Regions from separate parts of the Desulfosalsimonas propionicica genome, predicted to be linked through region 3. Evidence: riboswitches for the same ligand, from Rfam matches in the RefSeq annotation. Region 3 holds a riboswitch; each other region holds the start of a gene.

Region 1 (4,075 bases), on a different contig from region 3:
AATTGCAGCAGATGTTAAACCGGGCGGGTCTTGATATTGAGAAGATCAACGACGCCCATGACCATTTTGTTCTCATAGCGGGCAAGGGCACAGTCCCCGGGGCTGTACAGACAACAACCTGAACCGGGCATTTCAAATTTTGCCGCATATGGTGTGTCAGCGGGATAAACAATAAATGCAAGTCTGAAAAGGCCAGAAAAAATGAAACAGCATGAGGTGAAAGCCGGATTTGAAAAATGGTCTGTGTTTGAAAAAGCCAAAAAAGCCAACCGGATGTGCCATACAGAGGCGTATCAGGGGCTCAGGGAAATCCTGACAAAGAAATGCGCACCTTGTCCCCGGATCCTGGATATCGGGTGCGGGGACGCAGATGATATCTCGCTGATTCTGGAAGACCATCCTGTTTCTGAATACATCGGTATCGACAATTCGCCGCAGGTTCTCGGGCAAGCCCGGTCCCATCTGTATCAGCGACTGTCCTGTACATGGCATCTCATCTGTGCGGATTACACCGAGGCCCTGCACAGCATTCAGGCCCCCATGGATGTGATCTGGCTCGGTCTTTTCCTCCATCATCTGCCTCAGGAACAAAAGCGGTTATTCTTTCAACAAGCCTTCACGCTTTTGTCCCCGGCAGGAGCCGTTATATGCCACGACCCCGTGCTCCTGGAAACAGAAAACCGGGCCGGGTTCCTGGAGCGCATCTCCCTTGCCTGCCGGAACTGGCCGGAACTGACCCCTGATGAGAAAGAGATGCTCTGCCGTCACTGGTCTGATCATGGCCGGCAGGAGCATATCCCCATGCTGGAAGAAATCGCCGGGGAATCCGGGTTTTCACAAACGGAAATACTGTGGCGGGACCCGGACGCCTTCTACGCCCTGCTGGCCTTCCGGCGCTGAGCCACTGCATCAATTGGACTTCAACTGTAATAATGTCCTTTGACGTGGTCTTACAGCGGGACATTGGCCCTGTCGCCGGATAAAGGTCTTCTGTGTGGACAGCAATAAACTTTGCGGTATCCCGGGCGTGATCCCCTGCTGAAATAAACAGGCAGACATATTTCAGGGCGTCTGGTGTCACGCGGTATTTTATGACAATAAAAACGCTGTTGACAACAGATCCGGGCATGCATTAAAAAAAAGTGTACCTGTCAGGGTGCCGGGAGATACCTGCAGAAGATTTGGCGGGCAGCTTCCGGGTAAAAGGAAAGATGGTGCAAGTCCATCGCATGCCAGCCGTTGCCGTGATCCGGGGACAACAACCGCATAAGGCCACTTTCAGGAAGTCACTGCCTGGGGGGAAGGCGCGGTTCAAGGAAGATCCGTAAGCCGGAAAGCCTGCCCTGACGGAAGTTAAGGATTTTTGCTGGATCAAATCCTTCTGATAACATTTATCAGGAGGTGTTTTGTGACAGCAGCAATCCATCACGAATTCGGTGCCCTCATTTCCCGGCTGACCCGCCGTGAAAACCTTTCCCGCAAAGAAGCTGAACAGGCTTTTGCCACTGTTTTAAACGATTCCACCACCCAAATGCAGCAGGGCGCTTTTCTTGCCGCCCTTAGGACAAAAGGCGAAACAGAGGCGGAAATCGCCGGCGCCTGGGATGCCATCTATCAACTGGACACGGTCAAAATTCCCCTTAGCCCCGGCCTGCTGCCGGTTGAAAACAGCGGCACCGGCATGGACACTTTCAAGACCTTTAATATCAGTACGGCAGCAGCCGTGGCCGCAGCCGCACGAGGCATTTGCATGGCCCGGCACGGCTCCCGGTCCATTACTTCAAGCTGCGGAACAGTGGATATGGCCGAGGCCCTTGGCGTGGATGTCGAATGCCCGGCCGAAATGGTGGCGAGAAGCATTGAAAACGCCGGTATCGGCCTTTTCAACGGCATGAGCGCCACTGTTCATCCCGGCGCCCTGGGCCGGATTCTGTCTATGATCCACTTTGGCTCCACCCTCAATATTGCAGCATCGCTGGCCAACCCGGCCATGCCCGCAACGGGTTTGCGGGGCGTGTATGACCGGGAGATGATCCTGCCGGTCATCCGGGTAATGAAAGCCATCGGCTACCAAAAAGCCATTGTTGTCCACGGGGCAGCAGACGGCGCAGCCCCTGAGCAGACCGGAATGGATGAAGCCTCGGTAATCGGGCCCACTTTTTGTGCAAGGCTTCTTGAATCCGGCGAAATTGAAACCTTTACCCTTTATCCGCAGACATACGGCCTGGGCAAAGGCGATCCCGGGGATCTGGCGCCTTCAGGCAACATGGACACAGAGACCCGCCGCTTTGTCCGCCTTATGCGCAACAAGGAAAACAGTCTCCGTAAAGAAGCGGTCATGCTCAATGCCGCACTGATTTTCTATGCCGCGGACATGGTCTCAGGCATTGATGACGGCCTGGAAATCGCCGCCAATGCCATGGAAAGCGGGGACGCATTGGCCACCTTGCGGGCCTGGGTTGCCGCTCAGAACCGGGACCCGGAAACAGGACTGCAAACCCTGGAGAAATGGATTGAATAGCAACAGCCCTGCAAGCAAAGGGATGATTGCCGCAGAGGAGGGGCTATGAGGATAGTGTTGACCGACCGCAGATGCCTGGAAATCCAAAACAACAACAAACTGGAAAAAAGCGGCAAAGGCGAGATACGCCTTCGGGTGCTTTACTGCGCCATATGCCGGACAGATGCAAAGATGTGGGACCAGGGGCACCGGGATCTGATCCTGCCCCGGGTGCCCGGCCATGAAATGGCGGTTGCCGACAACCGGGGAAACCGTTACGTCATATGGCCGGGTATCAGCTGCGGCACATGTGTGCACTGCCGGGCAGGACGGGAAAACCGGTGTGAACATCTACAAATTCTGGGATTTCACAGGGACGGCGGTTTTGCCGACGAAATCATCGCCCCTGCGCACAGCCTGATCCCTGTTCCCGAAACCCTGGATCCGGCCATTTCCTGTTTTGCCGAGCCAATGGGCTGTATTTTCCATGCCCTGGCAAACTTCCCTGTAAAGAAAAACCCTCGCTTTTTGATTTACGGCGGCGGCACCATGGGGCTTTTGGCCGGCCTCGTCATTCAGGCGGCCGGGGGCAAACCCATGATAATTGAAAAAAACAAGGAAAAAATCCAGGCTGCGCACCCCTTTTTAAAGGCCACCACAATAGCATGCGCGACCCATACCCGCGAAAGCGGCTTTGATGCTGTCATCAATGCCTGCCCGGATATCCAAGCCTTTGCCGACGGATTGAAAAAACTGCGAAAAGGCGGCCATTTCCTGTTTTTCAGCGGCCTGACAAAAAACGCAACCATTGAGACCGATCTGATTGACCTGATCCACTACCATGAGATTACAATCTCAGGCAGCTACGGATTGGCACCTGCGGATATGCAGCGCGCCGTGAGCTTTCTGGATGCCCATCAACGGATTCCGGCAACATTGATCCAGGGCATTGCTGCCCCGGAAAACGCCCCCGATCTCTTGCCGCAGGTGCTGGCCGGAAAGGGATTTAAGTATATACTGGATTTTACCGGCTCTTTGAGCAGGGAATATGCCGGCCAAAATCATCAGGGGACAAGCCAGGGCCCAATTTTAGAAACCAAATAAAAAGCTCGCAGGATGCAGGCGCGAATTCATCATTCATCGGGCGCACACGCCAGGGCTCCCAAGCAGCCGCCCTTCCAAGGGGCGACTGCCCGAAACCTGAAAAGGGTTGACAAAATTTTTTTGCCATATTAATTCGAAAATACTTGCTTCAATAGATTATTCTAATAAATAAAGGTTACCTTTACGAACTTCGACTTTCAATAGCACCAGGAAAGTGAAAGCGCAACTGACGATACAAGGCCACATGGGTCTGGTTGCGCTTTTTTGTTGCAGAACGCGGTAAAACAAGGGCCAGGAGCGGTATAAACCAAGCCCCAAAAATTCGGCACTAAACTTGACAAGGAATTTGGAATAACAAATGAGCGCCAAAATTTTTCTCTTGAGAGCAATCATTGCGCTGATCGCTGTCGCCTTTATCAGCGCCTACAACCGGACCGGAATGCCGGTGCTTCTATGGCCGGGGCTTGTGTT
Region 2 (4,075 bases), on a different contig from region 3:
GGCTCATGTCTCCATAACGGCCCCAATTGACAAGCCGTTTTTCCACTGAAAGATTGGCCACTGCATAACTGGGCAGTTTTTCGCCGCCATAGTCAGTCAAATGGTCTGTGTAGGTCAGGTTGAATGCGGCTGAGAAGCCTTCTAAGTCGTGAACCCGTATCCCGCACGCCCCTTTGTATTCGGAAATCTGTTCCAGGTCTTCACCGGTTTCTTCATTTGTATAGTCCAGGAGGTAGACAAAACTGGCATAAGGTTTTATCTGCCAGGTTGACAAATTAAGGAGATGGGCCAGGTTATATGAAAGCTCGCCCTCAAAGCCTGAAACAGTGGCTTCTCCAATGTTGAGATAGGTATACTCTGTGGGACTGATGAAAGTTCCGCTGATCTTGTCTTTATATTCAGTATGGAAATAAGTCAGTGACGCATCAAAATATTTGTAATAGAAATCCAGGCCTGCTTCATAAGTCTGACTTTGCTCCGGTTTTAAATCGGGGTTGCCGGAGTATTGCACTCCATAAGAGAAAATATCATAGGCCAGTTCTCCCGGTGCCGGCATTCTAAATCCTTCGGCATAGTTGATCCTTAACTTGAGATTCTCGACAGGCAGGTAGGCGATCCCGATCTGTGGCGTTGTGTTTTCATCTTCGGATTTTATATTCTGGTCCTTGGCTTTGTATTCATAGTCGTCGTAGCGTAGGCCTGCGGATAAAATAAGCCGTTTGTCCAGGTAATCGGCCTTGCCGAGAAGGAAATAAGAGGGGTTGTCATATTCTCCTTTTTTTGGCGTCGAAGTTGAGGAAAGATCGTAATGGATCCAGTCAACACCCGCAGTCAGGCGATAATTTTTCGGGCTCCAGGTCATTTGGGCCTGCGCACCCTCAGGTTCAGTGGTTGATTTGTAATCAAGCGCGCTTGTGTCGCTGGTGACAACGTAATTGGTGTTTTCGTCCTCTGAGGTAAAATATCTGGCCTTCCATGAAAACAGTTTGTCCCGGGTCGCTCCTTCGTAGATGAAATCGTACGACTCCAGGCTTTTGTCCATATAATCATCAGGATCTTTATAATAGCCCGGCGCCAGTGTTCCGCCATCACCGATGTGGCTGGCGTCATAGTACTGATAGATGAATCCGATTCTGTGATCGGGCAGAAATTCATAGCCCAGGTTCAGACTGAGCTTGTCTTGTTCATCAATACCGGTATTTTCATATTTTTCACCTCCGCCTGTGTCATAGTCGTCCACGCTGCTTTGCGAAAAAGAGCCCGAAAAATCAAAGTCCTTTGTTTTTCCGGAAAATCCGATGCTGCTTTCCTGATAGTTAAAACTGCCCAGTTTTCCCTCTACAAAAGCCGAGGGTTTTTCTTTTCCCCGTTTTGTAATGACATTGATCAGGCCCCCCATGGCCGCCGCCCCATACTGAACAGAGGCCGGACCGTGGATGATTTCCACACGCTCAATATTCTCGGTCATGATTTTGGCCGTATTCCCTGTCCCGGTTCTGCGTCCGTCAACAAGAAGGAGGACCCTGCCGGCCAGATCAATACCATGGACATCTGTTCGTGCCCCCTGAACGCCAACCCCGGAAAGCGCACCGGGGTATTTGATAATCCGGCCCACATTTTCTTCCGCCAAAAGCTCGCCAAGATCCCGGGCGGGAGAGAGCCGGATTTCTTCTTCCGTAATGACCGTTATATTCTTGGTGATTTCTTTTTTCATTTCCTTGACCCTGCCGGCAGTAACCACCATGTCCTCCATTTTTGTGGCAGTTTTTTCTGATTGATCCGCAGCAGCACGGCTTAGTGTCTTCTCTGCATCATCTGTAGGTTCCTGAACGCCCAGGGCGCTGGTTGGCATAAACAGAAAAAAAGTTAAAAAAATACCAAAAACGGTGCATAACATCTTTATTCGTATAACTGTTTTCATCATACTCTCCTTTTTTACCGGATCCATTGATCGTTTAAAACGCAGGAGGAAAATGAAAAAGCCCCGACTTCCGGGGCTTTCTGGTTTCACTTCGCATGGGGCAGGCCATTTGGATATGCCTGGTGAGCCTGCCCTTTTATTGAAAGTGCGACCGATTCCTCGTCAGTCTGTTCCACTTTGGCTGCGGCCGGCAGGTCTTCTGGCTTCTCTGCCGGAGGGCGGCCTTCCCGTTCTTCGGACATAACAGTGGCCTTTTTACTTGCCATCCGGTTCCCGGCCCCTTTTAGCGGGCAGGGCAGAGTGACAGCGGCGGGACCGCTCCCGATTTTCACGGGATTCCCTATTATCGCCGGGCAAATGCTTTGCGCCGGTGACCGGCTGCATTGCTTTTCTTATCAAATTTCTTTTTTAAATCACCTTTCCTTTCATTGCTTGATGCTTTGTTACTTGTTAAGGATCGTTTTTCAACATCCCTGTTTATTTTGCCATTTATCCGCAAAGCCCATGGCCAGTGCGCGGCAGACCAGATCCGTGAATGCGGGATTGCCGTATTCCCCGTGCAGGGGGGCAAGGGCCTCCCGGTAGCCGGCCATCCGGGTGTAGTCCCCGGATACAGCACAGGCCGTCTGGGCGGCATAAGCCCCCATGACCTCGCCCCAGCAGGTTGCCGGGAGAACGCCCCAGGCAAACTTGTCCTTTAAATGGACCATGGCGGCAACAGCGGCCACTGTAACGGGATCTCGCTCGATGACCGTGAAATTGTCCAGCAAAAGCGCCGCCTGGCCGTTTGTTAGATGCCGGCAGATGCTTTCCTGCATGGTTTTTCGCGAGAGGCCGAAGCGCTCCAGGTGTATTTTGGCCGAGCACTGGCCGGCAGGCGTCAGGCTGTTTTGAAGCGCCAGGGTCTTTTTGGTCGCTTTTAGCACTGCGCGGCCGATGAGCTCTCCCAGGGCGGCATGCTTGCCCGCACTGGTCAGGGCAGGATCTCCGGTTTCGCAGGCGGCAACGCCGATCTGATCCGTGCCGGTGCCCGTGGCCAGGCCGTCGGAGTAACGCGAGTTCACGCAAAGCTCCTGCAGAGCGGCGGTTTTGGCCTCAGTGGCCGTGACCAGGGTCCGGGTGAGCGCCCCGGGAGTGAGGGGTTTGTTGATAAAGAGCATGGTGTTGATGGTGCCGGGGCCTTTTGGGTCTGCCGCCTTGTTGATTTTTTCAAATCCTTCGCCGGTTTCGTAAATTGAGGCCGGGTCCCCGGCCCGGCCGGCATTGCTCTCCACCCCGCCGGTGCATATCGCCAAAACGGTCAGCTCATGAAACGATTCGGTTTGAAAAACGGCATTGTGCATGTTGGCGGCGGTGCCAAGCACAGCGCACTCTTCTGCCGGAAGATCCCAGGGGTCGCAGATCATGCGGCGATAACCCTCTGCATCCCGCCAGACTTCGGGGGCCAGCCGATGCATGTGCCCGGCCGGCTCGCAGCTCTGATGGTTTAAGAGAAAGCCCAGATCGTCCCGGAATCCGCCGGCTGCCCGACAGGTGGACAGCACCTGGTGAGGACGTAAAAATCGGGCATAGATCATTTTGTCATTGCGGTGGACCTCCACCCCGTCATAGTAAGTGCCAATGCGCATGGGTCAGTCCTTTGCCTTGTTTACGGTTTTTAGTGCCAGCAGAAAGCAGAACAGCCCGACGGCGGCCAGCACGGCATAGGCCTGCCAGTCCGGCACCCGGCCGAAAGCCACGGCCCGGATGGACTCGGATGCGTGAGTGAGGGGGAGGAAGAACAGGATATGCTGTGCCCAGTCCGGCAGCCGTTCCACCGGGAAGAAGGTGCCGCCCAGAAAGGCCATGGGCGTGATAACGAAACTGGTCAAAAGGCTCTGGTCTGCATGGGATTTCACCAGCATGGCAAGCGCCACGGCAAGCGAGGCAAATACGAAACTGTTTAAGAGAGCGGCCAGCCAGAGCAATGGCCCATAGTGAAGTTTCACGCCAAAGGCCAGGCCCATAAGCAGGATGACGGCAATGGCGATGAGCGCCCGGCTCATGCCGGCCAGCACCTCGCCTGCCACATAGGCGGCGTTTCTGATGGGTGCGGCCTGAAATTCCTCGAATATGCCCCAGTAAAACCGGGCCACGTTGATGTCGGTGGCAATG
Region 3 (4,075 bases):
TGCCAGTTGTGAAGAAAAAGCCCATTCTCAATTTTTTTCTTTTTTATCGAGATGTTATATTCAACCCAAATGCTTTTTAAAAACCAGACAAAAACTGTTGTTTTACATTTATGTCTTTCAGATCTTTAATTTTTACATTTATGTATAATAAATAAAATATTGGCCCATATGCTTTTTGGCATTTCCCCCGATTCTGACGGGGTTGGCCATGGGGCCGGCCGGGTGTGCTTTGCGAGTCGCATTGAGCGCGCAAGCGGTCAGCAGGGAGCATAGCACACCCGGCCGGCCCCATGCGAAACACATTGAAAAAAGACTAAAATCCACCAGCAACAGACCCGAAAAACCGCTCAACGGATTGACAGGCCGGAGCCAATTGTCATTGACATGGCCCCGCCCCCTCTTTATCCTTATCCATAATCTTCAGACACAGGATAGACCCATGAGCAGCCCATACCGACCGGCATACATGGAAACCCACAAAACCGGCAAACTGGCCGAAAAAACCCGCCGGGCACACGAAATCCTGAAAGACTGCACCCTTTGCCCAAGGCAGTGCCGCGTCAACCGGACAGCCGGTGAAGCCGGAATCTGCGGGATCGCTGAACAGATGATGGTTTCGGGCTGCCACCCCCACTTTGGCGAGGAAACCCCACTGGTGGGCCGTCACGGCTCGGGCACCATCTTTATGACCGGCTGCAGCCTGACCTGCTGCTTCTGCCAGAACTGGGAGATCAGCCATGAGTGCCGGGGCGAGCCGGTTACAGCGCAGCAGGCCGCCGACATGATGATGGAACTCCAGGCCCTGGGCTGCCACAACATCAATTTTGTCACCCCCACCCATGTGGTGCCGCAGATTTTGTTCGCCCTGGAAAAGGCTGTTGAAAAGGGCCTGCACATTCCCCTGGTCTACAACTGCGGGGGATATGAAACCCAGGAAACCTTACGCCTGCTCGAAGGGATTATTGACATCTACATGCCGGATTTGAAATTCATGGATCCCGACATTGCCAGCCGGGCCTGCGATGCCCCGGACTACCCGGAAACCGCCAAAGCCGCCCTGAAGGAAATGCACCGGCAGGTCGGCGATCTGACAATTGACCCCGGGGGCATTGCCTTGCGCGGCCTTCTGGTGCGCCACCTGGTGCTGCCGGAAAACCTGGCCGGCACCCGGGAGGCCATGGCCTTTATTGTAAAAGAAATCTCGCCGGACACCTATGTCAATGTCATGAGCCAGTACCGGCCCATGGGCCATGCCGCAAAAGTGCCGGAACTGGCCCGGCCGGTTGGGCCCGGGGAATACCGGGAGGCGGTAAACGCAGCCAGAGAGGAAGGAATCCACAGACTTGACCGACCGTAAAACCGATATTACAGGAAAACATCCCTATACGCCCCTGCCCCGGTCCTATAAAAACCAATTCAGCTTTTCCCTGGCCTGCCCCTCGTTTATCTACCCGGACCACATTCTGCCCAATGTCTCCATGCTGGCGCCGTTTGTGGACGAAATCGAGGTGCTCATTTTTGAAAGCGCACCTGCCAAACACCTGCCGCCTGAAAACGATATCCGGCAAATGGCCGCCCTGGCAAAAAATCAACAAATTTCCTACAACGTGCACCTGCCCACAGATGTCAACATCACAGATGCGGTCCCCGGCCGGCAGAAAAAAGCCATTGAACGCATCCTGGCGGCCGCAGACCGTGCCCGGCCCCTTGCGCCCGTGACCTGGACCCTGCATCTGCCTTTTGAAGAAAACAGCACAGATACGGGCACGGTGCAAAAATGGCAGAAACGGGCCATTGATGCATTGGAACGGCTGCTGGTCCAGAGCGGGATTGCCCCCCGGCACATCTCCATTGAAAACCTGGATTATCCGCCAGAATGGATGGAGCCAGTGGCAGAAGCCATGGATGTTTCCGTATGCCTGGATACCGGCCACCTGCTGGAATACAATTTTGACATCCTTGAAACCTTTGAACTTTTCCGCCCCAGGATCACGATCCTGCATTTATATGGCGACGTGGCCGCCGGCCGGGGCCATTTGGGCCTTCATCGCCTGGATGCCCGGCATGTTCCGGCTGTATCGCGAATTCTGGAGGGATTTTGCGGCACTGTGAGTCTGGAGGTATTTTCCTTCAATGATCTGAGCAAATCCCTTCCGGCCCTGGAGGGCCTTGTTTCCTGAGGGCCTTGCAGATATTGCTTGACTTTGCCGGCACCCCTTGGTTAAAAATTTTAAGACAATTGAACAGGGCGTTTTTTTGCAAACGGAACACGGTGCAAACCCGTGACGCTCCCGGCGCTGTGAACCGCTAAACGCCCGCGCGCATGCAGGGCCATGGCCCTGCGGTCGCTGCCGGTTTTCAGGCCGGCGGGAAGGCCCGCGCGGGATTTCAATCCGGCAAGTCAGAAGACGTGTAAAAAACGCGAATTTACGGAATCCGATGGCAAAGGGTTCCGGCAGGAAAACCCATGTTTTCCGGTCGGGACCCTTTTTTTGTTAAAAGCTTTTTACCGCGTCCGCTGTTTTTTCAGGAAGGAAGCCCTGCGGCCGGGCATGAAAACAACGCTTTTTAAGACTTGGATGTGTTGCTTTCGACCCCCTTGGTGAAACTTTGCACGCAGTCGGCCATGATGCCGGCCCGGGGGTGGTTTGCGAGTCGCATTGAGCGCGCAAGCGGTCAGCAGGGAGCAAACCGCCACCGGGTCGGCATCATGCGAAAATTACAGAACCAGGCACGAACAGCAACTTTTTTTGATGTTACCCGGCTGCGGTATTTTAACCCAACAGATACAGAAAAAAGGAGAGACACAATGAACCTTAACGAAGCCATTGAAAAAATCCGCCCCCCGGATGAACAATTTGAACAAAAGGCCGCGGCCCGGCTGTCTGATCAGGCCCGGCCCGGCGGCAGCCTGGGAATGCTGGAAGACGCGGCCCGGCGCCTGGCGGGCATGGCCCGAAGCCTGGATGTGCACTTGAAACGCAAGGTCATCGTTACCTGCGCGGGTGATCACGGCGTGGTGGCGGAAGGTGTAAGCCTTTTTCCCCAGGAAGTCACAGCCCAGATGGTTTACAACTTTGTGGACGGCGGGGCCTCAATCAACGTCCTGGCCCGGCACGCCGGCGCGGAAGTCCGGGCGGCGGACCTGGGCGTAAACCATGATTTTGAAAAAAATCTGCCGATTTTTCATGAAAAAATCCGAAAAGGGACGGATAATCTAAGACGTAAATCCGCCATGACCCGCCGGGAAGCTATTTTGTCAATTGAGGCCGGCATCCGCATTGCCGAACAGCTCCACACTGCACATTCGGTGGACCTGCTGGGCACCGGGGATATGGGCATCGGCAACACCACCCCCTCTTCTGCGGTGATTGCGGCATTTTCCGGCATTGACCCGAAAAAACTCGTGGGCCGGGGCACGGGTATTGATGACACCGCCCTGACAAACAAGATCGAGGTGATCCGCGGGGCCCTGGACCTGCACACCCCGGACCCGAAAGACCCCGTTGACGTGCTGGCCAAAGTGGGCGGATTTGAAATCGGCGGTCTGGCCGGGCTCGTCATTGGCGGGGCTGCCCTGGGATTTCCAGTGGTGTGCGACGGCCTGATTGCCACGGCCGGGGCCCTGATTGCCTGCGAACTGGCCCCGGGAGCCAAAAAATGGTTGTTTACAAGCCACCGCTCCGTGGAAATCGGCCACCAGTTCATGATTGACCGGCTGGGCATGGAGCCGCTGCTGGATCTCGGGCTCCGGCTCGGGGAAGGCACGGGTGCGGCTCTGGCCATGGAACTTCTGGATGCCGCAACCCGGGTGTTGGCCGAAATCCGGACATTTGAGGAAGTCAGCATCAGAAACGCCCAGAAACAGTAAATTTGATGAGCCTGTAAAAAGTCTTTTTTACAGGCTGTATTATGTAAAATCAGGAAGTTATTTTTTATCGCCTGACGGTTATATCTGTTTTAAGACTTCTTGCGACCCCATCAAATTTGATCAATATGATCAAATACAGCAAACCCTGAAAAAAATTTGTCAGGATTTGCGCATGTACCGGGGTCGGGGTGGGTTTGTTTGTCT
Region 4 (4,075 bases), on a different contig from region 3:
GAGTGGGATTGTAATCCCGGCCCGGATTTCCGTGGGCGCTGTAGTAGTATCGGCCGTTTATGTCATAGGCCCGGGCGTCGGGGGTCTGCATTTCCCATTGGGCGCTGATGTTGGCACTGTCGCGATCGTTGTTTCCGCGCTTGCCGTCCGTGTGCTTGCCGGTTGCGGACAGCTGCAGCCGCTGGTTGTCAGAGCTCATGGATTTTGAAGCCGTGGCTTCCGCTGTGCCATAGGAGCCGCCCAAAACCCGGAAGCGGGCCGAGGGCCGGGTTTTGCCGTCTGCTTTGCCGTCAGGGGCCAACACAATATTAATGGCGCCCGACGATGCGCCGACACCCAGCCATACGGGTACAGGCGGCTTATAGACTTCGATGCGCTCGATCATGGAAACCGGGATGTCCCCGATAACCGCGCTGCCGTACTGGCTGCCGCCCGCAGGGCGCCCGTTGACCAAAATCAGAATGCGTCCGGTGCCGCCGGAGCCGCGGATACTGATGCGCGCGCCCAGGCCTGTGCCGCTGGGCTCCACCGATACGCCGGGCATGGCGTCTACGGCTGTGTCCGTGTCCAGGAAATTACGCTCCCGAATTTCATCGCGTCCCATAACTTCCACCTGCTGCGGATTGTCTTGGATAAAGCTTTCCAGCCGTTTGGCGGTTACCGTTACCTCCTCCAGCCGGTGGGCACTCTGGCCTGAATGGCCGGAGTGATCGTGATCGTGAGCCAGGGCAGGGGACGTGCCCGGAGCTGTCAACAAAACCAAAAAACATAAAAAAGCTGTCTGGAACAATCGATGAATCACGTTTTTCTCCGTTCAGGCGGGTTTTCGGTTGAAGTTTTCCAAAGCGCCCGATACAGGTCGCAGACCAGTGTCTGACGCGCTCCCCGGTTATAATGGAGCCGGCCGGGGCAGTCGCCCGGACATCGATCCCGTATCTCACAGCGTTCACAGTCCGCCTGTTCGGGCCTGGACATACCCAGTCGCTGCAGGGCACCGGGTTCCGGATGCCAGACGGTGCCTGCGGCAAAAGAATCATCCGCCAGAGTTTGTCCGCAGGGAAACAGCCGGCCGTCCGGATGAACAGCCAGGCTCTCTCCCCGGCAGGCATGACAGAAGGCCGGCTTTTTTTCAGCGCGCATCAACAGATCCTTTTCACGCAAACGGATAGGGCGGGGCCTGCAGGCGTTAACCGCAGCCAAGGTTGCGGCCATGGCTTTGCTGCCGTCTGCCAGGGACCGGCTGTCGGGAAAATCTGCAGCCGCCGTTGCAGCGGCCCGGCCTTTGGCCACCAAAAGATCCAGGCCGATGCCCCGGGCGCAGGAAAAGCCCGCCAGAGTAAGCGCCAGGCGATCCAGGAAAGCCGTGTTGTGGCGGGTCACCACGGTTGTCACCCGAAAGGGGATGCCGGCGGACTCCAGCATCTGCAGGCCGCGAAGGGTTTCGGCCGCCTTGCCCCGCTGCGCCTGGTGGACGTCCGGACCGCCGTCCAGACTGACTCCCACCTGCATGTCGTAGGTCTTGAAAATTTTCAGCATCTCCGGGCTCAGGCAGCTCCCGTTGGTCTGTATTCCGATAGTCCGGCAAAGTCCGCTTTCACGGGCGGACCGGGCGGCTTTTTCAATCAGTGCCGGCATCAGCGTCGGCTCGCCCCCGGTGAGCTGCAGATGAAAGGGGCGGCCGCTGTCTGCCGCCAGCCGGCAGGCCTGGTATAAAACCGACTCCGGCATATCGGCCGGCGTTTTCTCCGGACCGTTATAACAATATCGGCAGCACAGGTTGCATCTTGTGGTCAGTGCCAGTATGAGGTAACGGATATTCATCAAAGTGCAAAAAAAAATCCCGGATCGCATACACGATCCGGGATTTCCCTTTTTTATCCAGGGTGCGGTGAAACGGCGGCTATACCGGGAAGCCGCGCTTCTCAAAGTCCGGGCAGGTCTTCTGGCTCTCGGATCGATCTACTCACTGCCCCTTCCCGGCAACTTTGCCAGTGGGATGCTGCAGTTTTCGTCCCCGATTACAGCGGCGGGTCCACCACCGAATTTCACGGTGTTCCCTTTTAGCGGCCGGAAGGGACTTTGCTCAGGCCCCCGGGCCGCACCCGGACCTTTTATTTTATTTTATTTTAGGCTGAAAAGAGAATATAAAGAAATCATCCCATTGTCAACCCACTTGAACAAGAGTGGGCCGAGGGGGCAGCGCGGCAATTCATCCTTGACTTTGCTTTTGGAATCTTTTTAAATGAATTTTTTATTCAGGTGCTCATCAGTTGAGCCGAAGAGGGAACCCTGTGCAAATCAGGGACCGGCCCGCGGCTGTGAGCGGGGACGAAAGCTGCAATAAAGCCACTGGCGAAGGTGTCGGGAAGGGGCAGCGAGTAGAGGGATCCGCAAGTCAGAAGACCTGTCTGAATAAGCATAAGGGGTTTGACTGCGCCGGCAACGTTGTGCCCCGGGCTGAATCTGCGGATAAAAAGGGATATCCCGGATCGTGTATGCGGTCCGGGATTTTTTTTGCAGAAAACCCAGGCCTTCTTTAAGTACGGGGACGAAGACAGCATGGAGTACGAATACGATCCGCAAATGGAGCAAGCTTGGGCTTTCCGGCTTTTACATGGATTACGCGGAAAATACCGTTTGTGGAAAGGCTATCTGACAATGGCCGTGGACAACGTGTTTGATGAAGATGTTGAGATAAACGGCAACAAGGAAACAGACAATTATATTTATTACGGCATGCCCCGGTTTTTTAAAACTGGATATGAGATTGCGTTTTAATGAAACTGGTCTACTTCAGCGTAAGCGCCAATGAAATCCCAAACCTGAGTGAGGCGGCCCGGATTTTTTGCAGCCGGTTCGCCCCGCTTGATATCCATGCCCGCACCCGCACCCAGCTGGAGGCCGGTGAGGAAGCCCGGGCGGCCTTTGTGCGCCATGCCCTGGCCGCAGATGCCGTTTTTGTCACGTTGATGGCGGGCGCCCATTCCTGTCCGGTCTGGGAGGCGCTTACCGAAGCCATAACCGTGGCGCGGAGCCGGGGCGGGCAAACGCCTTTTTTTCATGTGCAGCCCACGGGCAGCAATGCGGATGCCCTGAAACTGGTTGAGGACTATAGCGACGGCCTGGAAAACGGGGCTGATGTGTGGACCCGGCTGAGCCGGTATTATCGTTATGGCGGTGTGGAAAATCTGCTCAATCTGTTAATTTTTCTTAGCAACCGGCTATACGGCAAGGCCCAGGCTTTTGCCCCGCCCGCTCCTCAGCCCTTTGAAGGGCTGTATCATCCGGATCATGGCCATATTGCCGATTTCGAGGGCTATCGCCGCAGCCTGGATCCAAACCGGCCCACGGTGGGCATCTGGTTTTATCAGAATTTCTGGACGAGCAACAACAAGGCGCACATTGACGCCATTGTCCGGGAGGCAGAGTCTCAGGGGGCAAACGTCATTTGCGTGTTCCACGTGCGCTTCAAGGATCGGCTGCTCGGAAACAAGGGCGCTGATTCCGTGATGGCGCAGTTTTTCATGGCAGACGACCGGCCGCTGATTGATGTGCTGATCAATCCGGTCATGTTCAGCCTGAATGCGGCAGCACCTGAATACCGGGGGCTGCTTGAGCGCCTGGGCGTGCCTGTCATCCAGGCCATGGCCACCACCCGGCCCATAGCGGAATGGAAGGCAAACCCGCAGGGGTTGAACAATGTGGATATCACCATCAATGTGGCCCAGCCCGAGCTTGACGGTGTGATTGTCACCGTGCCTGTGGCTGCCAAACAGTGTGTGGACACGGACCCGATCAGCGGGGCGGCGGTGAACAAGTACGTCCCCATACCGGATCGCACGGCTGCGATGGTTCGCCTTGCCTTGAACTGGGCGGCGCTTCGCCGAAAGAAAAACGCGGAAAAAAAAGTTGCCATTGTCTTTCATCATTACCCGCCGCGAAACGATCGCATCGGCTGCGCGTCGGGGCTGGATTCTTTTGCCAGCGTCACGGATCTGGTGGCGGCCATGAACGGAAAGGGCTACCGGGTGGATCATCTCTATACGGACGGCAACGAGCTGGCCCGGGCGCTGAC

What was found. Region 3 has a riboswitch for cobalamin ahead of cobT (nicotinate-nucleotide--dimethylbenzimidazole phosphoribosyltransferase). Riboswitches for the same ligand answer to the same signal wherever they lie in the genome.
Region 1: another riboswitch for cobalamin. It lies ahead of trpD (anthranilate phosphoribosyltransferase); the one in region 3 lies ahead of cobT (nicotinate-nucleotide--dimethylbenzimidazole phosphoribosyltransferase).
Region 2: another riboswitch for cobalamin. It lies ahead of HNR65_RS12065 (TonB-dependent receptor plug domain-containing protein); the one in region 3 lies ahead of cobT (nicotinate-nucleotide--dimethylbenzimidazole phosphoribosyltransferase).
Region 4: another riboswitch for cobalamin. It lies ahead of HNR65_RS12035 (hypothetical protein); the one in region 3 lies ahead of cobT (nicotinate-nucleotide--dimethylbenzimidazole phosphoribosyltransferase).

The regions. Positions count from the first base shown of each region.
Region 1 covers NZ_JACDUS010000007.1:7,792-11,866, reverse strand. Annotated here, with positions in the region: gene HNR65_RS11980 (class I SAM-dependent methyltransferase) at 1-122, shown strand, start outside; gene HNR65_RS11975 (class I SAM-dependent methyltransferase) at 202-900, shown strand; cobalamin riboswitch at 1,138-1,360, shown strand; gene trpD (anthranilate phosphoribosyltransferase) at 1,409-2,521, shown strand; gene HNR65_RS11965 (alcohol dehydrogenase catalytic domain-containing protein) at 2,567-3,604, shown strand; gene HNR65_RS11960 (heavy metal translocating P-type ATPase) at 3,963-4,075, shown strand, end outside.
Region 2 covers NZ_JACDUS010000007.1:31,712-35,786, forward strand. Annotated here, with positions in the region: gene HNR65_RS12065 (TonB-dependent receptor plug domain-containing protein) at 1-1,714, opposite strand, end outside; cobalamin riboswitch at 2,094-2,315, opposite strand; gene HNR65_RS12070 (adenosylcobinamide amidohydrolase) at 2,386-3,549, opposite strand; gene HNR65_RS12075 (ABC transporter permease) at 3,553-4,075, opposite strand, start outside.
Region 3 covers NZ_JACDUS010000001.1:491,842-495,916, reverse strand. Annotated here, with positions in the region: gene HNR65_RS02155 (radical SAM protein) at 440-1,357, shown strand; gene cbiR (cobamide remodeling phosphodiesterase CbiR) at 1,344-2,180, shown strand; cobalamin riboswitch at 2,221-2,426, shown strand; gene cobT (nicotinate-nucleotide--dimethylbenzimidazole phosphoribosyltransferase) at 2,810-3,871, shown strand.
Region 4 covers NZ_JACDUS010000007.1:21,099-25,173, forward strand. Annotated here, with positions in the region: gene HNR65_RS12025 (TonB-dependent receptor plug domain-containing protein) at 1-802, opposite strand, end outside; gene HNR65_RS12030 (radical SAM/SPASM domain-containing protein) at 799-1,851, opposite strand; cobalamin riboswitch at 1,916-2,121, opposite strand; cobalamin riboswitch at 2,241-2,426, shown strand; gene HNR65_RS12035 (hypothetical protein) at 2,515-2,778, shown strand; gene cobN (cobaltochelatase subunit CobN) at 2,778-4,075, shown strand, end outside.